Regions from separate parts of the Roseicyclus elongatus DSM 19469 genome, predicted to be linked through region 3. Evidence: riboswitches for the same ligand, from Rfam matches in the RefSeq annotation. Region 3 holds a riboswitch; each other region holds the start of a gene.
What was found. A riboswitch is a leader RNA that binds a small molecule or an ion and turns the genes downstream of it on or off. The one in region 3 is predicted to bind cobalamin.
Positions count from the first base shown of each region.

Region 1: linked by a shared signal. The riboswitch ahead of ROSELON_RS17510 (BLUF domain-containing protein) and the one ahead of ROSELON_RS04700 (TonB-dependent receptor plug domain-containing protein) in region 3 are both predicted to bind cobalamin.
Region 2: linked by a shared signal. The riboswitch ahead of cobN (cobaltochelatase subunit CobN) and the one ahead of ROSELON_RS04700 (TonB-dependent receptor plug domain-containing protein) in region 3 are both predicted to bind cobalamin.
Region 4: linked by a shared signal. The riboswitch ahead of ROSELON_RS02280 (hypothetical protein) and the one ahead of ROSELON_RS04700 (TonB-dependent receptor plug domain-containing protein) in region 3 are both predicted to bind cobalamin.

Region 1 is NZ_CP004372.1:2,089,910-2,097,392, forward strand. It holds gene cobA (uroporphyrinogen-III C-methyltransferase) at 1-437, shown strand, start outside; gene cobF (precorrin-6A synthase (deacetylating)) at 430-1,170, shown strand; gene ROSELON_RS17510 (BLUF domain-containing protein) at 1,240-2,361, opposite strand; cobalamin riboswitch at 2,458-2,681, opposite strand; partial or broken gene metH (methionine synthase) at 2,851-5,579, opposite strand; gene ROSELON_RS10195 (homocysteine S-methyltransferase family protein) at 5,576-6,628, opposite strand; partial or broken gene ROSELON_RS19200 (DUF6525 family protein) at 6,785-7,152, opposite strand; gene ROSELON_RS10200 (zinc ABC transporter substrate-binding protein) at 7,253-7,483, opposite strand, start outside.
Region 2 is NZ_CP004372.1:2,073,563-2,081,045, forward strand. It holds gene ROSELON_RS10105 (YceI family protein) at 17-592, opposite strand; partial or broken gene ROSELON_RS10110 (cobyric acid synthase) at 713-2,160, opposite strand; gene ROSELON_RS10115 (DUF6925 family protein) at 2,165-2,872, opposite strand; partial or broken gene ROSELON_RS19195 (DUF1289 domain-containing protein) at 2,894-3,010, opposite strand; gene ROSELON_RS10120 (NnrS family protein) at 3,218-4,390, opposite strand; cobalamin riboswitch at 4,426-4,642, shown strand; partial or broken gene cobN (cobaltochelatase subunit CobN) at 5,063-7,483, shown strand, end outside.
Region 3 is NZ_CP004372.1:984,699-992,181, reverse strand. It holds gene ROSELON_RS04720 (adenosylcobinamide amidohydrolase) at 1-665, opposite strand, end outside; gene ROSELON_RS04715 (ABC transporter ATP-binding protein) at 662-1,420, opposite strand; gene ROSELON_RS04710 (FecCD family ABC transporter permease) at 1,417-2,406, opposite strand; gene ROSELON_RS04705 (ABC transporter substrate-binding protein) at 2,403-3,143, opposite strand; gene ROSELON_RS04700 (TonB-dependent receptor plug domain-containing protein) at 3,232-5,043, opposite strand; cobalamin riboswitch at 5,181-5,371, opposite strand; gene ROSELON_RS04695 (hydantoinase B/oxoprolinase family protein) at 5,448-7,483, opposite strand, start outside.
Region 4 is NZ_CP004372.1:452,619-460,101, forward strand. It holds gene ROSELON_RS02260 (DUF4336 domain-containing protein) at 1-410, opposite strand, end outside; gene ROSELON_RS02265 (lysine--tRNA ligase) at 414-2,060, opposite strand; gene ROSELON_RS02270 (tellurite resistance TerB family protein) at 2,176-2,595, shown strand; gene ROSELON_RS02275 (PHA/PHB synthase family protein) at 2,702-4,513, shown strand; cobalamin riboswitch at 4,549-4,751, shown strand; gene ROSELON_RS02280 (hypothetical protein) at 4,787-5,161, shown strand; gene dacB (D-alanyl-D-alanine carboxypeptidase/D-alanyl-D-alanine endopeptidase) at 5,190-6,641, opposite strand; gene ROSELON_RS02290 (hypothetical protein) at 6,838-7,179, shown strand; gene ROSELON_RS02295 (nicotinate-nucleotide adenylyltransferase) at 7,317-7,483, opposite strand, start outside.

The DNA.
Region 1 (7,483 bases), 1.1 Mb from region 3:
AGGAACTGGTGGCCTTGCGCGAGGCGGGGATCGCCTTCGAGATCATACCCGGCGTCGCCTCGCCCTTTGCGGCGGCGGCGGCGGCGGGCATCCCGCTGACGAGGCGGCTGAGCGCGCGGCGGGTGCAATTCGTGACCGGGCATGACGCCTCGGGCCAACTGCCCGCCGATCTGGACCTCGACGCGCTGGCCGATGCCACGGCCTGCACCGTCGTCTTCATGGGCAAGCGCACCTTTCCCCTGCTTGCGCAGGCAGTGATGGCGCGCGGCCTGGCCGCCGACACCCCGGCCATGCTGGCCGAGGCGGTCGGATCGCCCGCGGCCCGCTATGCGCGCAGCACCCTTGCGGCCCTGGCCGATCAACTGGCCAAGGGCACCGGCGACAAGCCCGCCCTCATCTTCTATGGCCCCTTGGCCGAGAGCTTTCACGATGACTGAGCTATGGCTGGTCGGCATCGGCACCGGGAACCCCGATCACCTGACCCTCGAAGGGCGGGCCGCGCTGCGTGACGCGGCGTTGGTGATGGTGCCGCGCAAGGGGGCGGAAAAGTCCGACCTTGCCGAATTGCGCCATCAGATCCTTGCGGCCTGCGGCAGCACCGCCCCGGTGGCCGAGTTCGACATGCCCCTGCGCGATGACAGCCTGCCCTATGCCGAGCGGGTGGCGCGCTGGCATGACGAGATCGCCGCGATCTGGGCCGCGACCATGGCGGCAGCGCAGCCGCGGGGGCCTGTTGCGCTGCTGGTCTGGGGGGATCCGGGGCTGTACGACTCGACCCTGCGGATCGCGGATCGCCTGGTGCCGAGGCCGCGCTTGCGCGTCGTCCCGGGGATCACCGCCTTGCAGGCTCTGACAGCAGCGCATGCCGTCCCGTTCAACACTGTGAACGGGGCGGTGACCGTCACCACCGGCCGCCGCCTGCGCGATCATGGCTGGCCCGAGGGGGCCGAAACCGTCGCCGTGATGCTGGACGGGGACTGCAGTTTCCAGCGCCTGCCGCCCGAGGGGCTGCATATCTGGTGGGGTGGGTTTCTGGGCATGCCCGAGCAGGTGCTCGAGGCCGGGCCGCTGGCCGAGGCCGGGCCGCGCATCGTCGCCACCCGCGCCGCGGCGCGCGCGCGCCATGGCTGGATCATGGACACCTATCTGATCCGCAAGGGCGCGGGGTGACGCCGCCGGCTGCGCGCCAAGGCCCGCCGAACGATCGCGCGAGGCCCGAGAAAGCGGGCCGCGCCGCTGTCAGGCCAATGACCGCCCATCGCGCGCCATCCACGCCATGACCGAGAGCGCCAGCCATTCGACATCACTTGCCGGAAGCGGTCCCGTCGCATCGCGCCGAAACCCCAGCCGCGCGGGCCAGTCGCACAGCGCGCCACCGGCGCGGCCACCGACATGGACCGGACGATCCGGGATACGGGCCTTGATCCGGTGGGCCAACTCGGCCGTCCGGTCCGCGTCGCTCGCCAGACCGACTCGTGGGCCCGCAATGACGATCGACGCCGGATCTGTGCGCGACAGGGTGGCCAGTGTCGCCTCGATATCGCCTTCCAGCACGAGTTGAACGGACATGCCCGCAGCGCGCAGCAGATCGGCCTTGACCACCGCGCCGAGGATTTCGAAGTTGCCCGGCGGCACGACGATGGCAACCGACCCCTGATCGCGCAACGGCAAAGGACTGCGCCCGAGGCGCTGCCAAAGGCAGTTCAGATGCCCCAACCCGACCGCGATCTCGGCCGTGGACCAGACCTCGTCCTGCCAGCCCTTCGCGAAGGCGGCGCAGACCTCGTCGACAAGTTGCGCCCGCGTGCGCAGATCCTTTCTGGCCGGCGGCGGCAGGTTGGGCAGGCTGTCGGACCCGCAACGCACCAACTGCTCGGCCAGGCTGACCGGTGTGCCCCCGCCGTTCAAGTCCCGTCGCATCCGCCGCCGATGGCCATGGGCCGCATGCTCGAAGGCGATCATCGCCTGGTCGACATCCAACGCCCCACCACGGGGCCCGAGGACCGCCCCTGGCAGGCTGTCATCCTGCACCGGAGGTTCGGCAAGACGCATCGGCCAGCCGGGAAAACGCCGCGTCGGCATCCAACCGGCACTCAGGACCGAGATGTCCCGGTGCCGCGGATCGGCCGTGATGCGCGCCATAAGGGCGCAGACATCGTCGGCCGGCCCCTCGAGCCATTGCAGGAACGTGTCTTTGCTGGAAATGAGCACGCCCGAGACCCCGTTGCGACGGTTCTTCGTTTCCGACTGGGCGGCCAGGGTGACGACCTCGCGGCGTTGCAACCCGGCGGCCGCGCGGCTGGAATAGGCAAGGCGAAAAATCCGCTGCCCATCGGGAAAGGGGATTGTCACGTGTCGCATTTTTGCCGCCTCTCATCATCGGCGGGGCGGCAGGCCAACGGACGAAACCGCCTGGTCCGGCGGTGGCGTCCCCAGTCCCCCCGGTGCACCCCGCCCGGTCCAACATGTCAGATGGCAGGTCTCCTGGCTTGCGGGTTGTTGCTCGACCGGTCCTTCCCGGGCCTTGGGCCCAGTGGCGTTCTCCGGTCTCGCTCGCCGCTCACAGTTGCGGGGGCAGCCACGGATTTGCCCGGTCGGTCGGACCATCGGGCGCACCGTGTTCCCTTTTCAGCCAGACGCCCCTGAAAGGACGCCTGCGCACCATCGCGGGCAGTGTGGATCGGGCGGCGAGTGCAAACGGAAACTTACGCACCGGCTGGCATTTTGTCTCGACATGGTGAGGGGTTGCGCTGGATTCAGAAAATTGATCTGCCCACGCCCCGCCCGCCTGCGCGCAAGCGCGGCGAGAGGCGTCGGGCGCTGCGATCACCCCACGCGCAGCCCGCCCGGTCACGCCGCGGCGCGGTCTGGCGAGGATCCGGGCGTGTAATTCAGAATGGGCGCAAGCCAGCGCTCGGCCTCGTCCACGTCCATGCCCTTGCGCTGCGCGTAATCTTCCACCTGGTCGCGTTCGACCTTGCCGACGCCGAAATAGTAGCTGTCGGGGTGGCCGATATAGAGGCCGGAGACCGACGAGCCGGGCCACATCGCCATGCTTTCGGTCAGGCGCACGCCCGTCGTTGCCTCGGCATCAAGGAGCCGGAACAGCGTCTGCTTTTCGGTGTGGTCGGGTTGCGCCGGATAGCCCGGGGCAGGGCGGATCCCGGCATAGGGCTCGCCGATCAGATCCTGCGGCGCGAACGCCTCGTCCGTCGCATAGCCCCAGAACTCCCGCCGCACGCGTTGGTGCAACATCTCGGCCATCGCCTCGGCGATCCGGTCGGCCAGCGCCTTGACGAGGATCGCGCCGAAATTGTCGTTGGCCTTGTCCAGCCGCTCGGCGATCTCGATCTCTTCGGGGCCCGCGGTCACGACGAAGCCGCCGACATGATCGGCCCCCTTGCCCTCGGGCGCCATGAAATCCGACAGGGCGAGGTTGCGGCGGTCGCCGCGTTTGGCGGTTTGCTGGCGCAGCGTATGAAATGTGGCCAGCGTCTCGGCCCGATCCGCCCCGGTGAACAGCCGGATATCGTCGCCGACCGCGTTCGCGGGCCAAAAGCCCAGAACGGCGCGCGGCGTGAACCAGCGTTCGTCGATGATGCGTTTCAGCATGTCCTGCGCGTCGGCAAAGAGGGCGCGCGCCGCCTCGCCCTGTTTTTCGTCCTCGAGGATCTTTGGATAGACGCCCCGCATTTCCCATGTGTGGAAAAAGGGCGTCCAGTCGATGTAGCGGGCGATCTCGGCCAGATCCCAATCCTCGATACCCCGCGTGCCGGTAAAGGTCGGGGCGGGCGGGGTGTAGGCGTCCCAGTCCAGCCTGAGGGCATTGGCCCGCGCGGCGGCCAGCGGGACACGTTGCTTGGCGCGTTCACCGCGTTCGTGCTTTTCGGCGACGTCGGCATAGTCGGACCGGATGCCGGCGACATAGGCGTCTTTCTGCGTCGGGCTGAGCAGCGCGCCCACCACGCCCACGGCGCGGCTGGCATCCGTGACATAGACGGCCTGACCGCGCGCATAACGCGGCGCGATCTTGACGGCGGTATGCACCTTGGACGTGGTCGCGCCCCCGATCAACAGCGGAATGTCGAAGCCTTCGCGCTCCATCTCGGAGGCAAGATGCACCATTTCATCCAGCGATGGCGTGATCAGGCCCGACAGGCCGATGATATCCACGTTCTCCTCTCGGGCGACCTGCAGGATCTTCTGCGGCGGCACCATCACGCCAAGGTCCACGATCTCGTAGTTGTTGCAGGCCAGAACGACACCGACGATGTTCTTGCCGATGTCGTGGACATCGCCCTTGACGGTGGCCATCAGCACCTTGCCCGCCGATTGCCGCCCGTCGCCGCCCGACAGGCGCTTTTCCTCTTCCATGTATGGCAGCAGGACCGCGACGGCCTGTTTCATCACGCGGGCCGATTTCACCACCTGTGGCAAGAACATCTTGCCCGCGCCGAACAGGTCGCCCACCACGTTCATGCCGGCCATCAAGGGCCCTTCGATGACATGCAGCGGACGCTCGGCAGCGGCGCGGGCGGCCTCGGTGTCTTCCTCGATGAACTCGGTGATGCCGTTGACCAGCGCATGTTCCAGCCGCTTTTCCACCGGCCAGTCGCGCCAGGCGAGGTCGCGCACCTTCTCCTCACGCTTGCCGCCGCGAAAACGCTCGGCGATGTCCAGCAAGCGCTCGGTCGCGGTGCCGCCCGCCTTGGGCTGGCGATTGAGGACAACATCCTCGCAGGCCTCGCGCAGCTCGGGGTCGATCTGGTCATAGACGGCCAGCTGCCCGGCATTGACGATGCCCATGTCCATGCCCGCCTTGATGGCGTGGTAAAGGAAGACGGCATGCATCGCCTCGCGCACCGGCTCGTTGCCGCGAAAGCTGAAGGACAAATTCGACACGCCACCAGACACGTGGGCATGCGGCAGGTTCTGCCGGATCCAACGGGTCGCCTCGTGAAATCGACGCCGTAATTGTCATGCTCCTCGATGCCGGTGGCGACGGCAAAGACATTCGGGTCGAAGATGATGTCCTCGGACGGAAAGCCCATCTCGTCCACCAGGATGCGATAGGCGCGGGCGCAGATCTCGATCTTGCGCTCATACGTGTCGGCCTGGCCCTGCTCGTCAAAGGCCATCACCACCACCGCCGCGCCATAGCCCATGCACAGCCCGGCGTGATGACGAAACGCCTCTTCGCCCTCCTTCAGGCTGATCGAGTTCACGACCGGCTTGCCCTGAACGCATTGCAGGCCGGCCTCGATCACCTCCCATTTGGAGCTGTCGATCATGATCGGCACGCGGGCGATATCGGGCTCGGAGGCGATGAGATTGAGATACTCGACCATCGCGGCGGTCGAATCGATCAGCCCCTCGTCCATGTTCACATCGATGATCTGCGCGCCGTTCTCGACCTGGTCGCGCGCGACGTTCAGCGCGGCGGCATAGTCGCGGTTGACGATCAGTTTGCGAAAGCGGGCCGAGCCGGTCACGTTCGTGCGCTCGCCCACGTTCACGAAGGGAATGTCAGGCGTCAGGACAAAGGGCTCGAGGCCCGACAGCCGAAGATAGCGGGTCATGCGGTCACCTTGCGGGGGGCAAATTCGGCCACCGCATCGGCGATGGCCCGGATGTGGTCCGGGGTCGTGCCACAGCAGCCGCCGACGACATTGACGATCCCGTCCCGTGCGAAATCGGCGACCTGTGCCGCGGTTTCGTCGGGCGTTTCGTCATAGGCGCCAAAGGCGTTGGGCAGCCCGGCATTGGGATAGGCGCAGGTCAGCGAGGTCGCGACGCCCGCGATCTCGGCCATGTGGGGGCGCATCGCGGCGGCCCCCAGCGCGCAGTTCAGGCCGACCGTGAACGGGCGCGCATGGGCCACCGAATGCCAGAAGGCCGTGGGCGTCTGGCCCGACAGGGTGCGGCCCGAGGCGTCGGTGATCGTCCCCGAGATCATGATCGGCAGGCGGCGGCCGGCCTTGGCAAAACTTTCATAGGCGGCAAAGATCGCGGCCTTGGCGTTGAGCGTGTCAAAGATCGTCTCGATCAGGATCAGGTCGGCGCCGCCCTCGATCAACCCGTCGATCTGCTGGCCATAGGCCAGACGCAGGTCATTGAAGGTCACGGCGCGATAGCCGGGGTCGTTCACATCGGGGCTGATCGAGGCGGTGCGGTTCGTCGGCCCGACCGCACCTGCGACGAAGCGCGGGCGGCCATCGGCGGCCATCGCCCGTTCGGCGGCCCGCCGCGCCACCTGCGCGCCGGCCAGGTTGAGGTCATGCACCGCCCCTTCCAGCCCGTAATCGGCCTGGGCGATCGTGGTGGCCGAAAACGTGTTCGTCTCGAGAATATCCGCCCCGGCCAAAGCGAATTCGACCTGGATGTCCTCGACCGCTTGCGGCTGGGTCAGCACGAGCAGGTCGTTGTTGCCCATCTGCGGATGGTCGGGGTGATAGTGATGGCGACAGCCGGGGCCGTGGATATGGCCGTTCGCGGTGAAATCCTCCTCGGTCATGTTCAGGGTCTGGATCATGGTGCCCATCGCCCCGTCGAGGATCAGGATGCGCTCGGCCGCCAGGGCGCGCAACGCGGCATGGGCGGGGCTTTCGGGCAAGGAGAAGTTCAACATCGGTGATGGTCCGGTCAGCTCGGTTTTGCGGCACCATAGCGATGGGTCGACATGAATTGAACTGAATGATTTTCGCGATGTTTATGAGGTGGACTCACAAAAATTTGGCGCGGCGGCCGCGTTGAGGCGGGACTGCGCCACTGTCATTGCCGGCGATCACGCCATGTCGTCGGGGCGTTCGCGCGACAACTGGATGTGCTGAAGGCGGTCCAACTCGGCCAGGGCCGCTTGCGGGTCGCCGGTGCGCGCAAGGGCGCGCTCAAAGGCGCGCCGCACCGATCGCGGACGCCATGGCAGGGCCGCGCCGGCGACCCATGCGCGCAGGACAGGGGCAGGCGGTCGTAGTCGCGCATCGGATCCTGCCGCCGACGCCGCCTGCGCAGTCGGGTTGTTCCAAGGTTTCCGCCCAAGTCGACCCTCTTTCGTCGTGACACGGGGCCGATCGCGCCATGGCGCTGCGCCCCGGCCAAGATGGAACAAACGTGTGGCGAGCGATCGTCTTTCGCGGCCAGACCCGTCCACATCGTTCAAAGTGGTGTCCTGGTCCGCCCGGCCGCCGGTCTGCGGCCCGAGGCGGACTTGGTATCCTGTGCGGCCGACGCCCCTGGGCGCCGGCCGTTTGGATCACGCCGCTGACAGGCACTCGGCCAGGGTTGTGGCCAGGTTCCGCATCAATTGCGGGTACAGCGTCGGCCCGACGTCAAGATCGACACCCAGCGGGTCGATCACCCCTGTATTCGCCTCGGTGCCCTCTAGAACGGTGGCCACAAGGCCGGGGTCGAATTGCGGTTCCGCCAGGACACACTGAACCCCTGCGTCGCGGACGCGCTCCTGTATCTCGGCGATCCGCGCCGG
Region 2 (7,483 bases), 1.1 Mb from region 3:
TCTGGCGTTCGGTCGTTCAGCTGGCAGATGCCTCGATCGAGATCATGACCTCGACCTCGTCGCTGACGAAGGGCGCGAAGGCGCCGACATTGAAGTCGGAGCGCAAAAGCGTCGTGGTCGCGTCGAAGCCGGCCCAGGGACGCCCCTCCATCGGGTGGTCGCCGACCTGGTTCAGCACGGTGTCCAGAACGACCGAGCGGGTGACGCCGTTCAGGGTCAGGTCGCCCGTGATCAGGGCCGTGGTCTCGCCCGTGATCTCAATGCCGGTGGACTCGAAAGTGACCATCTCGTCATCGGCGGCGGCAAAGAAATCGCCCGACATGAAATGCTCGAACCGGGCTTCCCAGCCGGTCAGCATGCTGCGCACGGGGAAGGAAACCGACACCGTCGAGGCGGCGGGGTTTTCCTGATCGAAGGCGATCGTGCCGTCAAAGCCCGAGAACATGCCGTAGGTGGTCGAGTAACCGAGGTGATCGTAGGAGAATACGATCTGGCTGTGGCTGGCATCCAGAACGTAGGTCTGCGCCTCTGCGATCGCGGTGGTGGCGGTCAGGGGCAGGGCAAGGGCGCTCGCAAGCAGGAGATTTTTCATGTCATCATCCGAAGGGGTTGAGGGTGGTGGTTCGTGATGACGCTTATCTGTTGCCGGGGAATGGTTTGGAAATCCAATGTGTAAACACAGGGCCTGTGTGCGGATGAACAGCGGCACGGTCTATCGCGCGGCGGCCAACAGACCCTCGACATCGAGATGCGTTTCCAGATGCGTGGCCAAGTCGTCCAGTGTCGCCTCGACCCCGGCATCGTAGCGCGATTGCGACGACGTCAGGCCAAATTCTGCCAGATAGGTGGCGCGGAACCCATCGTCGCGAAACATGCCGTGCAGGTAGCTGCCCGAGATTCGTCCCGAGGCGCTGATCGCGCCTTCGGCCGCGCCGTCGACATGGGCAAACGGCCGGGCGCGGTCTGGGCCATCGGTCTGGCCGATAGGATCTCGTAGCCGTGAAACGGCGCGGCGGTCGGGGCATGGATCGCCGTGACCTCGGTCAGGCGTTTCTCGGGCGTCATCACGGTGCTGACATCCAGCAGGCCAAGGCCCGGATCGGTGCCGGCCGACCCCTCGATGCCATGGGGATCGGCGATGCGGCGCTCCAGCATCTGGTAGCCGCCGCAGATGCCCAGAACCCGCCCCCCGCGGCGGATATGGGCGGCCAGATCCACATCCCATCCCTGCGCCCTGAGAAAGGCCAGATCGCCCCGCGTCGATTTCGTGCCGGGCAGGATCACCAGATCGGCATCGCCCGGAACGGCGCGCCCGGGGCCCAGCATGGTTAGCCGTACGCCGGGTTCCTGTGCCAGCGGATCGAGATCGTCGAAATTGGCGATCCGGCTGAGCGTCAGGCAGACCACATGCAGCCCGCTGTCGCGACGCGGGCTGGACAGGTCGACAGCGTCCTCGGCCGGCAGTTTCCAGGCATCGGCGAAATAGGGGCACACGCCATAACCCGGCCAGTCGGTCGTCTTTTCGATATAGTCATATCCATCGTCGAACAGGCTGATATCGCCGCGAAACCGGTTGATCAAAAACCCCGCGACCATCGCGGCGTCCGCCGGGTCGATCACGGCCTGTGTTCCAACGATCTGGGCGATCACGCCGCCACGGTCGATATCTCCGGCCAGGATCACCGGCACATCGGCGGCGCGGGCAAAGCCCATGTTGGCGATATCGCCGGCCCGCAGGTTGACCTCGGCCGGGCTGCCGGCCCCTTCGACCAACACAAGGTCATGGGCTGCCTTCAGGCGCTGGAAACTCTCCAGCACGCGGGCCAACAACTGCCCTTTCATGGCCTGGTAGTCGCGGGCCATGGAGGTCGTCACGCGCCGGCCCTGCACGATCACCTGCGCGCCGATATCGGTTTCGGGTTTCAGAAGCACCGGGTTCATGTCCGTCTGAAGCGGCAGCCCCGCGGCCATGGCCTGCAGCGCCTGCGCACGCCCGATCTCACCGCCATCGGCGGTCACGGCGGCATTGTTCGACATGTTCTGCGGTTTGAACGGTGCAACCGACAGGCCGCGCCGCCGTGCCGCGCGGCACAGCCCCGCGACCAGCAGGGACTTGCCGACATTGCTGCCGGTTCCCTGGATCATCAACGCGCGAGGCACCGGATCAGGCGGGATAGAACAAGGCCGACAGCGCGTAATCCTCGGGCAAGGGCACGGATGGCGGCGTGTCGACCCCCTGCGCGATGTCATCGGGTGTCAGCCGGGTATGCGGCCCATCGGGCGGCGTGCCGCCCGGCGGGGTCATCTCGGTATCGACCTCGGCGCGCAGGCAGGGGGCCTCGACCACGCGCACGGGGCTTGCCGCCAGAACGGCGGCGTCGATCCGGCCCATGCAGTCCGGCCAGGGCGTGCCGCAATGGGGCGCGATGGCCCGGGCCAGGTCATCGGGGCAGCGCAACGTGAAGCGCGCCGCGCGCCGGCCCAGCCCGACATCGAAGCGATGCCCCCCGGCATCGCGCGCCAGCAGGTTGTCGTCGTCCGGCCCCAGATCGGTCAGGGCGTGGGCGGCGGCCAGCCGCGCGCGGCCCGATGGCACGGCCAACGCGATCAGTGGCGCGCCGTCCGCGCGCTGGATTTCGAAGGCGGTGAGGTAAACCGCCGCCTCGAGGCGCAGGGCCGCCCGGCCTGTTCTGAGGGTCAGGACAGCGCCGTTTCGCTGCGCCTCGAAGGCTTCGTCCGGGGCGCGCAGAACCTCGGCCGCCGCGCCATGGACACCTGCCACGAAACTGCCCGAGGCGCTTGCAAAACGGGCCTCGACCTCGTCCAGCAGCTCATCGCCCTGCCAGTGAAGCCGTCGGACCGTCAGGCCCATCTCGGCCGCACGCCGCGGCAGAGCAGCCCAAACCGCAGCACGTTCGGCGTCGCTGGCGCGGCCCCATATGGCGATTTCGTCCAGCGTGCGGGCGCAGCCTATGCAGGCGCGTCCCGTGTCATCGATCACGCACACGCCGAGGCAGGGGCTGGCGGGGGGGCGGTCTGAGCGTTGCCGTCATGCGGGTGTGCCTCCTCTCGGGCGATCGGGGTTTCGGGCGGTCAGGCATCGCACCTTCGACCCGTCCAGGGCCGTGCCGATCCGCCATGCGCGCGTTCATGTAGGGCCCTAGGGCCGGTCTGCCACCATCGGACGCCACCATAGTGAAGCGTCTGCGGCGCGCAATCACCCTTGACGGCGTGACCCGCTGAAAACGGGGCGAGGCAATGGCCCGCTGAGATGCGGGGTCATGACCATGGCAAATCCCAGCCAGCCCAGGCACCACAACACGGCCGACAGGTCGATCAAGCCGGCCATGCGGGCCGGAACGGCGCACAGGATCAGCAGATAGACCGGCGCAATGCCGCCGCGCGCCTTCAGGCCCATTGGGGTTCGGTGGGCAAAGACCCGTGCGGCCAGCCCCATAAAATGACCGCCCATGGCACCGAGCACGAGGGCGTGTTGTGCCTCGGCGGGGGCAAGGGCCATGCCGCGCAGCGACAGCCCCCACAGGATCAGGCCCACCGGCACCCACAGGCAGGCAAGGGTCAGGATGGCCAGCAGCACGTCATCGCGGGCGGCGGACAGTGGCCATGTCGCGATATAGGCCAGCATCAGGACGCCGCCGGCCAAAAGCGCGACCGAGGCCGCAGAGATCGCGCCGCCAGCCAAAAGCGCCGCCGCCGCCAGGACGGCGGCCAGCGTCAGGCGACGCGGCAGGGCCGGCACCACGCGCACGGGCTGCCCCTCCGAACGGGCGGCATAGTCGAGGAAGGCCGGCACCATGCGTCCGCCGATATGGATCAGCATCGCGGCGAAGCCGAGCACGGCGATGGCCGGAAAGGCCGGGTGAAAACCGCCGGCCTCCATTACCAGGATCCACGCGCCGGAAATGACGCCCGCCAGACCGGACGCGGCCATGAAGACGGGTTGCCACCCCTTGCCCGCGCGCCGCGCCTCGAGCGCCAGAAGTGCTGCGACAAGCCAGAAGAACCCGGCCGAGGCAAGCGCGGCGATCCACCCCGGCACGTCCGGCGCCAGAAGGCCCGCGCGCGCGCCCGACCACAAAACGACCAGCGCCGCGATCGGGGCCCCCTGTATCGGGGCGCGGCCTGTCCAGCTGCTGACGGCACTGCACAGATACCCGGCGATGGCCGCCCCGCCGAAGCCAAAGGTCATCTCGTGGATATGCCACGACAGCGGGTCCGGCAGACCGGCCATCACCTCGGGCGCCCATTGCCACAAGGCGACCGCCCCGGCGGCCCAGAGCGCGGCAAGCAGGAACATGGGCCGGGCGGCCGCTGCAAGGACACCGCGTTGCGGCCATGTACGGTCGTGGTCCGCGTGGTCATGGCTCATGTCGGAGCCTCCGGATTGACAAGGTCACGTATTGTTTCGATACGTGATGGGCTGGTGCCTGCAGGTTTACGGGTGGAATGGGAATGCGACAGGGCTTCACAGCGGCCCGAGGCGCCCGCCCCCGCGACCGTGACCGGAGAGGGCGTTCACAAGCCACTGGTTCCGGGCCGGGGGACGGCAAGGCCAGGCGACTGGCCAAGGCCACCCCTCAGATGCGCAAGCCGGTGGACCTGCCAGCGCGAAGACTCAAACCGGGCGTGGTGCCCCGGTGTCGGACCGGGGGCCCAATCCGCCATTCCGCGCCTTGGGCCTGCGTCGACCTGACAGGATGGAGACCGCATGCCGCGCGCAGCATCACAGGTGGAGCTTCCGATCTGCACGCGCGGCCGACAAGGCGCCGTGGGCCCCATTGGTGACGGGACTGCCCCTCGCAGCCGCCAACATCACGACCGCAGGCATGATGTTTTCGCCACTGTGGTCTTCGACCGTCCCGAGTTGTCGAACCCGGGCACACCGATCGCGCGGGCGCGCCACCAGTGTGACAGGCCCCGGGCACCCGTGCCATGGCACCGCATCACGATCGCCGGGCCGAACCCTGTGGACCCTGCTGCGATGCGGGGTATCCTAGTGCCCGACGCACACGCCGCTGAGTAAGTCGAGGCACAGGCTCGCATGCATGTCATTTTCCGAGACGGCCACGGGCTCGAGGAAACCGGAACGCCGACCGATCTGGGGCAGACGCCCGCGGATCTGGGGTCTTGTCGTTTTCCGACAGTGACCTCGGAGCCTTCGCGGCGGGGTGGCACCGCGCGGGCGGTCCCGAGGGGCGGATGCCCGCGCTGCGCCTGGCCAATATCGCGGCGCTCAAGCATCCGCGCTCGGTCGATGCCTATGTCGAGCAGACGCTTCAGGGGGCGAAGGGCATCCTGATCCGCCTGATCGGGGGGGCGCCCTATTGGCCCTATGGTCTGCAAAGGGTCGAGGCGCTGGCCAGGCAGAAGGGGATCGCCCTGGCCGTTCTGCCCGCCGACGGGCGGCCCGATCCGCGGCTCGACGCGGTCTCGACTGTGCCGGTCTCGACGTTGCGGCGGCTGGCGTCGCTTTGCGACAGCGGCGGTGCGGTGGCGGCACAGGCGGCGCTGGCGCAGATGGCGCTTGCGGCGGGGCTTTATGCGGGGCCGGTACCGGGGGCCAAGACGCTGCCGCAAGTCGGCGCCTGGACGCCCGAGGACGGGGTGAGCTGCCCGGCGCCCGCCCGGTTCGACGATACCGCTCCCCTCGTTCTGGTGATCTTCTATCGCTCCTACCTGGTGGCGGCGGACCTTGCGCCGATCGAGGCGCTGTTCGCAGCGCTGCGCGCGCGCGGCTTTCGCGCGCTCGGCCTGTTTGCCCCGTCGCTCAAGGCGCCCGAGGCGCGGGTGTGGCTGGACAGGCAGATCGGGGCCCTGTGTCCCGCTGCCATCGTCAATGCCACCTCTTTTTCCGGCCGGGACGAGGGCGGGACTTCGCCGCTGGATGCCGCCGGCGTCCCGGTCTTTCAGGTTGCCCTGGCAACCTCGACCCGCGCGGCCTGGGCCGCAGCAGAAAGCGGCCTGTCGCCGGCCGATCTGGCGATGCATGTGGTGCTGCCCGAGATGGACGGGCGGCTCTTTGCCGGCGTCGCGTCCTTCAAGGAACCGGGTGCGCGCGATGCCCATCTGCAGTTTTCGCGTCATGTCCACATGCCCGAGGCGGGCCGCGTGGACGCGATTGCCGACCGGGTCGCGGCCTGGCATCGGCTGTCGATCATACCGCCCGCGGATCGGCGTGTGGCGCTGGTTCTGTCCACCTGTCCGGGGCGCGACTGGAACATGGCGCATGCGGCGGGGCTCGACGCGCTGGCATCGGCCGAGGCGATCCTGGACGACCTGTCCGAGACCGGATACCGCATCACCGAGGGGGCCGCGCTGAACACGGCGCTGAGCACCGGGCGCATCGCCTATCCGATGGCGACCTATCGCGCCGCATTATCCCTACTTCCCAAAGCATTGCGCGACGACCTTCAATCGGCCTGGGGCGCGCCCGAGGCAGACCCGGATGCCACGCCCGAGGGGTTTGCCTTTGCCGCTGTCCGGCGCGGCAATGCGCTGGTCCTGCTGCAACCGGACCCGATCGCGCCGGCACCGTGCGAAAACGACGATCGGGCCGGCGCGCAGGTGCCGCGCCATGCCTATGTGGCCTTTTTCCTTTGGCTGCGCACGCAGACCGATGCGGTCGTGCATATCGGAACGCATGGCGCGCTGGAATGGCTGGCGGGCAAGGCCGTCGCCCTGTCCGAGACTTGCTGGCCCGAGGCGCTGATCGGTGATCTGCCGGTGATCTACCCCTTCATCGTCAACGATCCCGGCGCGGCGGCGCAAGCCAAGCGGCGGATCGGGGCCGTGACCATCGGGCATGTCCCGCCCCCTCTCAAGGCGTCGGGCACGCCGCCGCGTTTGGCGCGTCTCGAGGCGTTGCTAAACGAGGTCCCGAGGGCCGACGAATTGCACCCGCGCACCTGTGAGCGGTTCATGTTCGACATTCGCAACGAGGCGCAAGCTCATGGTATTGAAAAAGATATTGGGATCACAGAAGCCTCTTGCCCAACCGAAGCCATCGCTCGCATCAATCGCTTCGTTCGCGACGTGACGGACAGCGAATTCGGGGACGGGCTGCATGTCTGGGGCCGCGCGCGGGCGGTTGCAGGCCCGTTCGACACCGCCGCCTCGGCCAAGGCCGAGCGTCAGGCGCTGCTGGACGCGCTATCGGGGCGGCGGATCGATTCCGGGCCGTCTGGCTCGCCCTATCGTGGCCGGGCGGATGTGCTGCCGACCGGGCGCAATCTCTACACCACTGATCCGCGCAGCGTGCCGTCGCGCGCCGCCTTTCGGCATGGTGTGGCGCTGGCCGAAGAGCTGATCCGCCGCCATCGGCAGGAAAACGGCGAATGGCCGCGGGCGCTGGTCGTCGATCTCGCAGGGGCGGCCACGATGCGCACGGCGGGCGAGGAGTTTGCCATGGCGCTGGCGCTTTTGGGGGTGCGGCCGGTCTGGGACGACGGGTCCGAGCGGGTCT
Region 3 (7,483 bases):
CTCCGCGTCTCTAGCTGCCCCTGCAGGGCTTCGGTCTCCATCCAGTCGCGCACACCGCGCGCGACGGCCGCGTACACAGCGCGTCCGAGGGCCTCGCCCACCTCGGTATGCAGGCCGGCATGGGCAATGTCACCCTCGGGACAGGCCAGAACGATACAATCGGTTCCGGTTCCGGTGGCCCGGCCTGTCTTCAACTCGGGGCCGTGGTCGAGGATGGCCGCGGTGCGGGCCTGTGTGACGATCGACAACGCTTCGAACATCGCGACATCCGACAGCGGCGCATCGGTTGCGGCCAGCAGGTTCACCGTTCCGCAAGGCTGTGGCACGACCGGCCGCCTGTGCCCGACCCGTTCGGCATTGCCAAGCCCGACAGTGGCGAGGCAACTGGCCTGTGTCAGGCCCGAATCCGCATGTTCGAGACAATAACGCCCGATATCGCGCGAGGTCAGCATGCCGATATCGCCGCCCGAGTTCCTGGCCTGCATCTCGGTGGACAGCCATGAGATCGCGTCGAAATCACGGGTCAGATCGGCGTTGCGCACCTCGCGCCACAGGATGTGCCGGGCGCGGACCAGACCGGGGTTGTGCGGGGCCCAGCTCAGGCAGCGCATGGCACGCGCGAGCGTGGCGGTCAGCCACGGGCGGTCGAGCCGGACCGAGATCATCGCAACACCTCGAGCGGCTGAAAAATCATGCCATCGGGCCCCTCGGTCAGATGCGCGGAAATGCCAAAGACGTCGTGCAGGTTCTTCGGCGTCAGAACGATGCGCGGCGTCCCATCGGCCACGATCCGGCCCTGATGCATCAGGATCAGCCGCGAACAATGGCGCGCCGCCAAGCCCAGATCGTGCAGTGATACGAGGACGGATTTCCCCTGTCTCGCGATCCGGGCAAACAGGTCCATCGTGGCGATCTGATGCGCCGGGTCCAGCCCGGCAATCGGTTCGTCCGCCACGATCAGCGGACAATCCTGCGCCAGTGTGCGCGCGATCAGCACACGCGCCTGTTCGCCGCCGGACAGATCGGTGGCGGGGCGGGTTTCGAACCCGACCAGCCCCATATCGGCGATGGCCTCGGCCACCGCGGCATGATCGCGTTCGCTGGGTCTCTGGCCCCCGGCCAGATGGGGGACACGCCCCAGCATGACGAGGGTTTCGACCGCGATGGGCCATGCGATTTCGCGGGCTTGCGGCATCCAGGCGGCGGCGCGGGCGCGATCGGCTGGCGACAGCTGCGCAAGCGACGAGGTTCCGGAATGGGAAATCAGGCCCAAGGCGCCCCGGAACAGGGTCGTTTTCCCGGCACCGTTCGGGCCGATCAACCCCACCACCTCGCCACGATCGACCGACAGGCTGACCCCATTGACCACCGGGCAGGGCCCGCGTTTCACCGTCAGTTGGTCTAGCGCGAGAAGGGTCATGCCATTCTCCGCCGTGTCTTGTAGATCAGGTGCAGGAAGAGCGGCGCGCCGATGATCGCCATCAGAACCCCCAGTTTGAGGTCCCTCTCCGGCAGGACAAGGCGCACCGCGATGTCGGCCGTCAGCACCATGGCCGCCCCCCCGAGGGCCGAGGCCGACAGCAGGCGGCCGGGCCGTGCGCCGACCAGCGGGCGCAGCAGATGCGGCACCACAAGGCCAACGAAGCCGATGGCGCCCGCCACGGCGGTGGCCGCGCCGACACTAGCGGCCGTGCCGACGACCAGCATCAGGCGCAGGCGGCGCAGGTTGATGCCGAGCGCTTGCGCGGCGTCCTCGCCAAGGGTCAGGGCGTCCAGCCCGCGTCCCGTCAGGGCCAACAGCACCCAGCCCACCGCCATGAAGGGCAGGGCGATCCAGACATGCGCAAACGACCGGTCGGCCAGCGAGCCCAGCATCCAGAAGACCGTTTCACTGACGGCGAAGGGGTTGGGGGAGAGGTTCAGCGCCAGCGAGGTCAAGGCCCCGGCCAGCGCGGAAATCGCGATCCCGGCGAGGATCAGGGTGATCGACCCGCCCCGTGGCCCGGCCAGCAGCAGGATGAGCAGAACCGCGACCATCGCCCCGGTCAGCGCCGCAAAGGGCAGGGCGAGCGCAAATAACGCCGCAAATCCGGTTTGCAGCGCGATCACCGCGCCCAGTGCGGCCGAGCCCGACACGCCGATCAGCCCCGGTTCGGCCAGCGGGTTGCGAAGATATCCCTGAAGCGCGGCCCCAGACAGGCCCAGCGAGACGCCCACCATCACCGCCAGAATGGCGCGCGGCAGGCGGATTTCGCGCATCACGAGGGTCACGGCGTCGCCTTGTCCCGCGACAAGCGCCCTGAGCGAGTCGCCCGGCCCGAACCCCGCCGGACCGATCAGCAGCGACAGCACGAACAGGACCGCGACCAGGGCCATGAGCGCCGAAATCAGGGCAGAGTGCGTCATTCCCCGCCCTCCATCGCGCGGCGGATCACGGTCAGATCGACCAGCGCATCGATGACATGGGGCGTGCCACAGACCCAGTCGGGGCCGCTCACCGTACCCCGGCCAGCGGCAATCAGGGCCTGTAGCGCCGGATGGCGCAGGATCTCCTCCGAGCGGGACGCCCCGGCATAGGGGGTACTGCCGATCACGAGGTCGGGTTGGGCAATCGCCAGAAGCTCCAGCGCCAGACGCCCCGAGGCGCTGCGCCCCAACTCGTCGGCGATATGGGTAAAGCCCGCAGTGGTCAGAATGTCATGCGACAGCGTCTCGGTGCCGACGGTATATCCGTTGGGATAATAGAAGGCGGCACGCGGGCCGCCCGGTTCTGCGGTCAATCGGGCCAGATTCGTCTCGAAAGTGGCGATCAGGCTCTCGGCCCGGTCCATCTGATCTAGATGGCCGGCCACCTCTCGCAGGCGGTCGGGAATGTCGATCAGGCTTTGCGCGACCTGGATCTGTTCGACCCGGATGCCGAGATTGCGCAGCATGGCGACCGTGGCGGGGTCGGAATAGACACCGGCCAAGACCAGATCGGGGTTCAGAAGATAGATTTCCTCGGCGCCGCCATGGTTGCGCGGATAGCCCGCCGCCCGATCCGACATGGGCGAGATCAGCGGGTCGGTCGCGATCGCGCTGACCGAGATCAGTTGCCCCGGCGCGGCCAGCAGCATGGCGAACTGATCGGTGCACAGGTTCATGGAAACGACGCGGGCGGGGGCATCCGCCCATATCGATGTGGTGGCGGAGAGGGTCACCCCCACTGCCACCAGAAGATGCTTCAGCCGATCAGAAGCGCGAGCGCAGGCCAATGTAGAATGCCCTGTCGCTGGTGCCGTAGCCGGTTGCGGTCTGATACTCTTCGTCAAAGATGTTCTCGATCCGCAGGTAGATCTCGGCCTCTTCGGTGATACCGTAGCCGATCTGTCCATTGGCGAGAACATAGTCGTCCATCGGGGCCGGATCGACGCGATCCGCGACATTTTGCAGGCTGAAGCTGCCCGACCAATTGGGCCCGAACTCGCCCGCGATCCCCAGCGTGGTATCGTGGCGCGGCACCCGCCGCAGGCGTGCCCCCGTCTGATCCTCGGCCTCGGTGTAGGTGTAGTTGGCGAAGGCTGTCACCGCATCGCTCAGCATGTAATCGGCGGTCAGTTCGACGCCCTGCGTCGTGCTGGTGCCAGGTACCTGGTTATAGCCGCCGCCAGAGAACCTGATCAGGTCGTCGATTTCGGTGTAGAACACGGTCGCGCCCAGCGTCAGGTCACCGAATTCCCGCTCGATGCCCAACTCGATGCTGCGGCTCTGTTCCGGTTCGAGGTCAGGATTGCCGAAGAACCCGGAATACAGCTCGAACAGAGACGGCGCGCGAAACCCCGTTGCGATCGATCCGCGCACCACCGTGCCTTCGGCAGGGCGCCAAGCCGCCGCGATCCGGCCCGTGGCCTGCCCGCCGAAAATGGAGTGTTCGTCATAGCGCAGCGAGGTCGAGAGGTCGAAATCGCTGCCGAACGCCGCGACATATTCGGCAAAAACCGCAGCCGTCTCGACATCGCCCGAATCAGCACCGGCTTCGAAGTCTTCCTCGGTCACATCGATGCCGAATGTCAGCGTATCGGCCTGGCGCACGCTGGCCGTGCCGAGATAGGACAGGGTCACGCGGTCGCCGCGAAAGTCCTCGGTGAAGCCGCCGGGATAATACCGCTCGGTGCGCGACCCGCTGGCCGCGATTTCATGCTCGATGCCAAACGCATCGAAATTGGCATAGGCGCGCAGGCCATAGCGTTCGTCTTCCTGCTCGTCTTGCGTGTCCGCCAGCGTGAAGGCCGGGGCGGGGAACCCGTCGATCTCGCTGAAGCTGTCGATGTAGAAGGCGCTGAACCCCAGTGTCAGCGCGTCGGTGGCGTCGTATTCACCCGTCAGCATCAGGGTGGTGGACTGGTGACCATCCTCTTCGGAATTGCCATCATTCTCGTCGGCCGCCGAGAATCCTTCGGTCACAAGCTCGGTCGCCGAGAAGGACAGCGTCCCGCGTTCGAAGCGCGCCCCGATGCCGAGGCTTGCCAGATACGTCTCGTAGCTGCCGGCCTCGAGGCTGATGGTCACCTCGGTCCCGAGGTCCTCGGGCGCGAGATCGGTGGTGATGTTCACCACCCCGCCGATGGCCTCGGATCCATAGATCGCCCCCTGAGAGCCACGGAGGATCTCGACGCGCGTGGCCGCTGCGCCCGTGAGAACGCCGAAATCGAAACCCATCTGGGCCGAGGACGGATCGGTCACGTCGATGCCGTTCAGGAAAACGGGAATGTAGTCGCTATCGAGGCCCCGGATCCGCACCGTGGTCGCGGTGCCGACCGGGCCGTTCTGGCTGACGCTCAGGCCCGGAACCGTCGCCAGCGTGTTCGACAACTGGATGTCGCCGGCATAACGCAAGTCCTCGGTCGTCAGCACATCGACCGTCACGCCGGTGCGGTCTTCCTCGATCTCGGTCAGGCCGGCCGAGAAGATGATCTCGTCCAGTTGGAAAAGGGTTTCCTGCGCCAGCGCCGGATTCGCGGCAACCAGCGCGCAGACGGCCGTCATGGCCAATCGTTTCGTCATGTGTAGTCCTCCATCGATACCGGCCCCCGGTACTCGGACGTTTTCGATATGTGTCGTTGGAGGCATGTCCCCCGCAGACGGTGCAGTTACGTCACCACTACGGAAGGGTCCGTTGCCCGCTGCGCCACCCGCGCAAGGACAGGGTGATCGCTTTGGCAGGTCTCCTGACTTCGCGGGTCTGGGCGTGGATCGGGCCTTCCCGGGTTGCCCCAGTGGCATATGCCGATCACGCTCACCGCTTACAGTTGCGGGGGCAGTTGCGGAATTTCACCGCATTCCCTTTTCACCGGACGGTTGTGCCGCCCGGACCAAAGCGTCCCTTCGATACGACTGTCAGATTTTTTTGACAAGCGTTTGGATCGCCGCAAGCGACACATGCTGTGCAAATGCAACAGGCGCTTGGGTCAGCCGGGTTCGCCCCAGCCACCGCCGCCGGGTGTCAGCATCTCGATCGCGTCGCCGATCTGCAGCTCGGCCCGCGCGTTCCCGGCAAGGTCCTCGTGCCGCCCATCGCGCCGCAGGACACGGTTTTCCCCGACGGCCCCATCGCCGCCGCCCGCCCGGCCCGGCACGGATACCTTGCGATGCGACGACAGGATGGTGACGGTCATCGGTTCAAGAAACCGAAGGGTTCGGTGCATCCCCTCGCCGCCCCGCCAGGCGCCCGCGCCGCCCGATCCACGCCGATGCGCCATGCGCTCGACCCGCACGGGGAACCGTGTTTCCAACACCTCGGGATCGGTCGCGCGGGTGTTGGTCATATGGACCTGTACGCAGGACGCCCCGTCAAAACCCGGCCCGGCCCCGGCGCCGCCCGCGATGGTTTCGTAATTCTGGATGCGGTCGTTGCCCCAGACGAAGTTGTTCATCGTGCCCTGGCTGCCGGCGATCACGCCCAGCGCGCCATACAGGCATTCGGTGATGGCCTGGCTGACCTCGGTATTGCCGGCGATCACGGCGGCGGGGTGGACGGGGTTGATCATGCTGCCTTCGGGCAGGACGGTCCGCAGAGGTTTCAGACACCCCTCGTTGAGCGGGATGTCGCGCCCCACAAGCGTACGGAACACATACAGCACCGCCGCCGTCGCAATGGCCTTGGGCGCATTGTAGTTATTGCGATGCTGAGGCGAGGTTCCCGTGAAATCGATCACCGCGCGCCCTGCGCCCTGATCCACGGTGATCTTCACATGGATCGCGCTGCCATCATCCAGCGGATAGGTGCAACTGCCATCCTTGAGCGATCCGATCACGCGGCGCACGCTGGCCTCGGCATTGTCTTGCACATGGCGCATATAGGCCAGAACAGTCTCTAACCCAAAGGTATCGATCATCGACCGTACCTCGCGCATGCCGGTGGCATTGGCGGCGATCTGCGCCTCGAGATCGGCCATGTTATCGTCGATATTGCGGCACGGATACCGCCCCGAGGCCAGTAGCGCGCGAGTGTCTTCGGCACGAAAGCGGCCCGCCTCGACCAGCTTGAAATTGTCGATCACGACGCCTTCTTCCTCGATCCGGGTGGAATCGGGTGGGGCGGAGCCGGGGGTTTTGCCCCCGATATCGGCGTGGTGGCCACGGCTGCCGACCCAGAACAGGATCGTTGTGTCATCCGTGTCGAACACGGGCGTTATGACCGTCACATCGGGCAGGTGGGTGCCGCCGTTGAACGGCGCATTCAGCATGAAGGCATCACCGGGCACGATCGCGCCGGCGTTCAGGCGCGCGACCGTGCGCACCGCATCCGACATCGAGCCCAGATGCACGGGAACATGCGGCGCGTTCGCAACCAGATTGCCGGTCGCATCGAACAGCGCGCACGAGAAATCGAGCCGTTCCTTGATGTTCACGGAATAGGCCGTGTTTTGCAGCGTCGCGCCCATCTGCTCGGCGATATTCATGAACAGGTTATTGAACACCTCCAGCATCACGGGGTCGGCCTCGGTTCCCAAGGCGCGTTCGGTTTCTTTCTTTTCCCTGCGCTCCAGGATCATGTTCCCCAGCGCGTCGATGCGACCCTGCCAGCCGGGCTCGATCATGGTCGTGCCGGTGTCTTCGCTGACGACAGCAGGCCCCGATATTCTTGCCCCCACTGGCAGTGCGTCGCGGGCGTAGAGGGGCGTCTGCAGGGTTTCGCCAGACAGATGAACCGACAACAAATCCAAGGGCGCTGGCGCTTGGGTGGCGTCGGGCACGGGGGCATCTGGCGCGTCGGTTGTTCCAATGGCTTCGACTTCGAGCATTTCGAACACGATGTCGCGTCCGGCTGCGGTGAACCCGTATCGCCCATGATGCGCCGCCTCGAAGCCCTCGATCAGGGTCTCTTTCGGGCCGAACGGCACGGCCAGCGATTGGTGCGAGCCTGCATAGCGCAAATGCGCCCGCTGCTCGACATGGATGCGGTCGGGCGCGATCCCTTGTGCCGCCACTTCGCGCGCTGCGT
Region 4 (7,483 bases), 530 kb from region 3:
ACGATCATCTGGTCCAGATCGCCGGACCATGCGGGCGGGGCGTCATTGCTCAGCAGGTGATCGGCGCGCAGGCGGACGTCGCGATCCTTGGCGCGCTCGCGGACGCCCGGCGCGACCCAGGTTTCTGCGGCAGGCACTGCATCGGCCCAATCCTGGATATGGGCGTAGTGAATCCAGTTCGGGGCGATCAGGTGCCGGATGGCACCGAGCGCCTGCAGTTTTGCTAGAAGATCGGCATCGAAGGCGATGGGCGAATGCAGCCAGAGATCGCCGGAGGACAGCCGCACGACGGTCATCCGCGTGGGGAAGTCCATCCGGTAGAAGTCGATCTCGGGGCCGTCGACGATCCAGATATCGTCGTCGACGGGCTTGAGCGTGAAGAGCGGCGGATATGTGCCCTCCGCCGCCATGGTTCAAGCGGCCAGCTTGCCCGCCAGGCCGTCGGCGATCAGGTCCTTGGTCTCGTCGATGCCGTAAAGCGCGATGAAGCCGCCAAAGCGCGGACCCTGCGACGCGCCCAGAAGCACCTCGTAAAGCGCCGAGAACCAGCTGCGCAGCGGGTCGAACCCATGCGTCTTTCCGATGGCGAAAACGATGGATTGCAGGAATTCATCATCGTGCCAGTCGACGGCGGGCAGCGCCACGTCCTTGCCTTCCTGCGCGTTCTTGCGGGCGATGACATCCAGTGCGCGGTCCGCATCGCCGAGGCAGGCCGAAAGTTCCTCCATCGCCGCACATTCCTGATCGGTCGGCAGGCGGAAGGAGCGCGTCGGTTTGACGAAATCATTGTAGTAGCGAATGGCAAAGCCCGCAGCCTGGTCAAGATCGGGGTTATGTTCGGGCGAGGCATCGGGCGCGTAGCGGCGGATGAAGCCCCAGAGCTTGTCCTTTTCCTCGGCCCCGGAGACGGACACGAGGTTCAGAAGCATCGCGAAGGGCACGACCATGGTCGACTCGGGCACGTTGTGGCCGTGGATGTGATAGACGGGGTTGGCCAGACGCTGCGCGGTGTCCTGCTTGGCATAGGCGCGCAATTGCTGGTGGTATTCGTCCACCGCCTTGGGGATCACGTCGAAATAGAGCCGCTTGGCCGTTTTCGGCTTCAGGAACATGAAATAGCTCAAGGATTCGGTCGAGGCATAGGTCAACCATTCGTCGATCGAGATTCCGTTGCCGGAAGATTTGGAGATCTTTTGTCCTGTCTCGTCGAGGAACAGTTCGTAGGTGAAATGCTCGGGCGCGGGATGGCCGAGGATCTCGCAGATCGCATCGTAGATCGGCGTGTTGGTCGAATGATCCTTTCCATACATCTCGAAATCGACGCCGAGCGCGGCCCAACGGGCGCCGAAATCGGGCTTCCATTGCAGTTTCACGTTGCCGCCCGTGACCGGCAGGGTCCATTCGCGCCCGTCCTCGTCATCGAAGGTGACGGTGTGGTCGGTCGCGTTCACCTCTTTCATCGGGACGTAGAGGACGCGGCCGGTTTCGGGGTGGATCGGCAGAAAGATCGAGTAGGTCTGGCGGCGTTCCTCGCGCAGCGATTTCAGCATCACCTTCATGATGTCGTCATAGCGTTCGGCGGCGCGTTTCAGCACCGTGTCGAACTGGCCCGAGCGGTAGAACTCGGTCGCGGAATAGAACTCGTACTCGAACCCGAAGGTGTCGAGGAAACGGCGCAGCATGGCGTTGTTGTGGTCGCCGAAACTGTCATGGGTGCCGAACGGGTCGGGCACACTGGTCAGCGGCTTTTGCAGGTGCTCGCGCAGCATGTCCTGGTTGGGGACGTTGCCGGGCACCTTGCGCATGCCGTCCAGATCGTCGGAAAAACAGATCAGCCGCGTGGGGATGTCCGAGATCACCTGAAACGCGCGGCGGATCATCGTGGTGCGCAGAACCTCGCCGAAGGTGCCGATATGCGGCAGACCCGAGGGGCCGTAGCCGGTTTCGAACAGCACGTAGCCCTTTTCGGGCGGCTGTTTTTCATAGCGTTTCAGCACCGCGCGCGCCTCTTCGAAGGGCCAGGCCTTGGAGGTCATCGCGGCGTCACGCAGATCGGTCATCGTCTTTCACCCTGAAACTCGCGCGGGGCATCCATTCCCCTGCGTCCCCGCACCTATTGCGGGGCCAAGGCCGGGTCAATAAATACAGCGCAAGGCGAATTCAAGGAGCGTCGCAATGCCAGACCGCACAACCCTATCCCCCGAGGATGCCCTGGTGGCCATCATGGTGGCCGTTTCGGTCTCGGACGAGGCGATCCAGACCTCGGAACTGGTCAAGATCCACGGGCTTGTGAACAACCTGCCGGTCTTTGCCGATTATGACGCGGATCATCTGAAAACGATGGCGACCCTGGTTTTCGACCTGTTCGAGGAAGAGGACGGGCTGGACGCGCTTTTCGGACTGGTGGAACAGGCCCTGCCCGACCGGCTGTATGAAACGGCCTATGCGCTGGCCTGTGACGTGGCCGCGGCCGACGGCCGGCTGGATCAGATCGAACTGCGGTTCCTGATGGAATTGCGCTATGCGCTCGATATCGATCGGCTGGCGGCGGCCGCCATCGAACGCGGCGCGCGGGCGCGGCACATGACGCTGTAGGTCACACGCGGCAGAATGCTGCACCGCAGCGATTGACGTGGGTCAAGGCGTGTCCGACGATGGCGGCACACCCTGAGCGCATCCGCCCCAGCCCCGGACCCATGTCATGTCAGACCCTGCACCGACCCCCCTTCCGACCAAGGCCGCCCTGCCCGCCCCACGCCCGCAGCCCCGCCTGCCCGCGGCGCCCCCGCGCCCGGCCAGCCACAGCTACGATACGCTGGACCGGGCCACGCGCGCCGCATTGGCGCGGATGACCGGGGGCGTGTCGCCCTTTGCCTTGCTGGAATCCTGGACCGATTGGGCGGTGCATCTCAGCCGCGCGCCGGGGCGGCAGATGGCCTTGGCCGAACACGCCGCCGAAAACGCGGTAAAGCTGGGGGCCTACACGCTGCGCGCCCTGACCGAGGAAGGGCACCCCCCCGCCCCGTTCGCGCCGAAGGCCTATGATCACCGGTTCACGCATCCGTCATGGCAGAAACTGCCCTATGCGCTGTGGCAACAAAGCTTTCTGGCCACGCAGGATTGGTGGGACATGGCCACCGGACGAATCCGCGGCCTGCGCCCCGACAATGCCGATCGCGCCCGTTTCATCGCGCGCCAGACGCTCGACCTGTTTTCGCCGGCGAACTTTCCGTGGATGAACCCGCAGATCATCGAAGAAACGATCCGGCAGGACGGCAGGAACATCGCCGACGGCGCGGAACACTATTTCGAAGACCTGATGCATATCCTGACGCAAGAGCATCAGAGCCAGCCCGAAGGATACCGCGTGGGCGAGGATCTGGCCGCAACACCGGGCAAGGTCGTGATGCGCAACGAGATCTGCGAATTGATCCAGTACGCGCCCGAGACCGAAACGGTGAAATCCGAGCCGGTGCTGATCGTGCCGGCCTGGATCATGAAATACTATATCCTCGACCTGTCGCCCCATAACTCGATGGTGCGCTACCTGGTCGAACAGGGCTTTACCGTCTTCATGCTGTCCTGGCGCAACCCCGGCGCCGAGATGGCCGATCTGGGCCTCGACGATTACCGCCGGATGGGCGTGATGGCCGCGCTGGACGCGATCAGCGCCATCGTGCCGGGGCAAAAGGTGCATGCCAATGGCTACTGCCTGGGCGGGACGCTCTTGTCGATCGCGGCGGCGACCATGGCGCGCGATGGCGACGACCGGCTGGCCTCGGTCACGCTGATGGCGGCGCAGACCGATTTCGCCGAAGCGGGCGAATTGCTGCTGTTCACCGACGAGTCGCAGGTCGCCTTCATCGAGGATCTGATGTGGGATCAGGGCTATCTGGACCGGCCGCAGATGACGCGCACCTTCGCCACGATGCGGGCCGAGGACCTGATCTATTCGCGCGCGGTGCAGCGCTATTTCCTGGGCCGGCCCGACATGCCCAGCGATCTGGGCGTGTGGAACAACGACACCACGCGGATGCCGGCCCGGATGCATGCCGAATACCTGCGCGGTCTGTTCCTGGAAAACCGTTTGACGGCGGGGCGTTACGCGGTTGACGGCCGGGTGATCGCGCTCAAGGACATCAAGGCCCCCATGTTCGTCGTCGGCACCGAGAACGATCACATCGCGCCTTGGCGGTCTGTCTACAAGGCCAAGCTGTTCACCGATGGCGATTTCCGGTTCTGCCTGGTCAAGGGCGGCCACAATGGCGGCATCGTCAGCGAGCCCGGCCACCCGCGCAAGCATTACCGCCTGGGCCATCGCGAACCCGGTGCCTTCTACATGGACCCCGATACTTGGCTGGCCGATCACGACCCGATTCCGGGCAGCTGGTGGATCGCCTGGGCCGATTGGCTGGCCGAACAATCCAGCGGCGAGGGGCCACCCCCCGCCATGGGGGCCGACGGCCATGCCCCGATCTGCGACGCCCCGGGCGACTACGTGCATCAGGTCTAGGCGTCGTCCGGCCTTGACCGCGACAGGCCCGCGCGCCTACCCCTATGGGTGATGGTGCCCCGCATCGCGTGCGGGGTGAAAAGGGAATGCGGTGCGGGGCCCTGCCCCAAGTCCGCGACTGCCCCCGCAACTGTAGGCGGCGTGCCCCCCCCGAAATGCCACTGGGCCGAAAGGTCCGGGAAGGCCGGGGGCGCAAAACTCCGCAAGTCAGGAGACCTGCCATCGTCCATTCACCCAAGCCCGGGCGGGGTGCCCCGGAACAGGAGACATGCGATGATCTGGTCCGACGAGACCCATTCCTATCAAGCCACCATGTGCCCGCGGATCGGCAAGGCCTGCCCCGAGGCGGCGTGCCTGGTCGCGCAACTGGCCCGCAGCGTGGCCGAGGCCCGTGCGTTCACGCAACCCGATTTCGAGGTCGCGGGCTTTGGCCGCCTTGAGGGCTGCAGCGATACCTGTAGTGCGCGGTTCATCGCGACGCATGCGCGCGTGCGCCTGTTCTGCGGCGTCGAGGCCGACAGCGCCATGGCCCCGCTGGACGCCCTGGCCGATGCGATGTTCGGGGCGGCAGGGCATGGTGGCCCGGTATCGGCGGCGGCCCTGCCACAGCGGCCGCTGGCGCTGCTCGAAGCGCGCCCGACCGCCTGATGCCCGCCCCCGACGCCCACCGGTCTGTTCAGGCGTAGACGGCGCCCCAGCGCTCGATCAGCGCCTGTTGCAACCGTTTGGCGCGGCCATTGTAGCTGCGGCCGCCGGGCGGGCGCTCCATCTGGGCCTGGGTCAGGGCGGCGCGGCGGTCGAGATCGGCGCAGAAGATCGCAAAGGCCAGATCGCGCCCCGTGGGCAGACGCACATAGCCCGCCAGCGACGACACGAAGTTCAGCGTGCCGGTCTTGGCCACCACCGACAGGGGGTGATCCGGTATCGCATTCCCCGCATCGTCCCGCATCGGGATGTCCTTCATCAGGTCGCGCAACAGGCCGTTCGGCCCTGCGGTGACAAGGGCGCTGGTCATGTCCTGCGGGCGCAGGCGGCTGTCGACGCCCAGGCCGGAATGATCGACGAAGCGCGCGTGACGCGCGCCCAGACGGTCCTCCATCCAGGCCGCCATTTCGGCCCCGCTTTCGGCCAGACTGGCCGGGCGCACGCCCCCCGCCTGCGTGGCCAGCAGGCCCACGACCTCGGCCGTCAGGTTGGTGGACCAGCGCATCATGCCGCGCAGAATATCCTCGAGCGGATCCGAGACATGTTCGGCTAGCACAGCGGCCCCCATCGGGGCGCTTTCCGAGAAGGCCGGGCCATCCAGAACGATGCCGTAGCTGCGCGCCAGCGTCTGGAAAACCTCGGCCACATAGACGGCGGGCCGCCGCGTCGGCAGCCAGCGCGCCCCGCCATTGCCCAGGGCGCCGCGCGCCACGGTCCAGACGTCGCGCGCATCGGTGGCCTCGAAGGTGTAGACGGGGAAATCGCGGTCCTCGACGGTCATTTGCGAGGATTGCACGCCGGGCGAATAGCTGGACGACCGCGCCTGCATCGTGACCGCGTAATCGCCGTTTTCGCGCGTCCATTCGAAATGGACACGGTTGAAGTTGAGGTTCAGTGCCGAAATCGACGGGTTGTAGCCGGCATGCGGCAACTGGCCCGGATCGATCTGATAGATGAAAGGCAGCGCATCGGTGGCCAGCCGCAACTGCCCCGTGACCTCGCGCACGCCGGCATCGGCCAGCGCGCCGGCCATCCCTGCCAACGCGTCGGTATCGAAGACAGGGTCGCCCGACCCCACAAGCCACAGATCGCCATCGAGACGGCCATCGGTCAGAGTGCCATCGGTCACCAGCCGCGTGCGAAACCGGTATCCCGGCCCCAGCCGGTCGAGCGCATAGGCCGTGGTGACCGCCTTGGCCACCGAGGCCGGCGGCAGGCCGAACAGGGGATGGGCCACTTCCAGCATCCGGCCGGTCGCGGCATCGGCCACGGCGAACCCGACCCGCCCCCCGAGCTCGGCGCGCGCGATCAGATCGGCGGCCTCGGGGATGGAGCGTTCGAAAATCCCGTCCGGCCGGATCAGCGGACGCAGGGACCTGTCGGGCGCGCCGGCAAAGGCACCACCCGCAACGGTGCTGCCCATCGCGGCAACCGCCCCGTTCAAGAATGCGCGTCTCGAAACCATTTGGTCAAATATCCATAACTTGCCGAGAGGTTAAGCAGACAGGCGGATTCGTCTCAAGCCCTGCCCATTGCGGCGATCGCCGCCATGGCGCAGCCGCCGCCTTGGCAAGAGCGTGTGTTTCCGACGCCCTGTCAACGCGATAAGGGCGGTGGCCATGCCGTCAGACAGGGCGCGCGCGCGGGCTTTGATGACGCTGGCCTTGGCGCTGGTCCATGCCGGGGGCTTGGCGGGAAAGCTGCGGATCGGCGGCGACGGGGTGGTGCCCCACTGGCTGGCGTTCAGCCGATTCGCCCTTGGCGCGGCGTGCCTGCCGCGGGACTGGCGCGTCTGGCTGCGCCGGCGGGCAGTCACGGGGGATATCGCCCCGATCCGGGCAAGGCGACGGACCGACCCGAGCGCAAACGGGGTCGCTGCGGTCTTTATCGGGCTCATCCTGTCCGGCCTCCTGTCCATATGGCTGCGGCGCGGCCCGGCCTTGTGGGGCGGCTCGGGCTGATCCGCATCGGTTTCCTTTGCGTCACTTTGGGTGCGAAACCGGGCTTTGGCATGACGCCGGGTGCGGGCATTGCGGTGCTGGCAGGGATTTTCCGTGGCGGCTTCCTGACCGGGTCGCGCCGGGTCGCGGGCGTGACGCTACCACTCGCCACGTTCGCGGATCTCGGTCGAGGACAGATCGACCATGGGCAGATTCAGAAAGCACCAGGCGGGGGTCCGGGCATAGGCCAGGACAGGCGCTGCCGAGGCGGGCCGTTTCGCCGCGCGATAGATCTGCGCCGCCTTGGCCGTGCGTGCCGAGATGC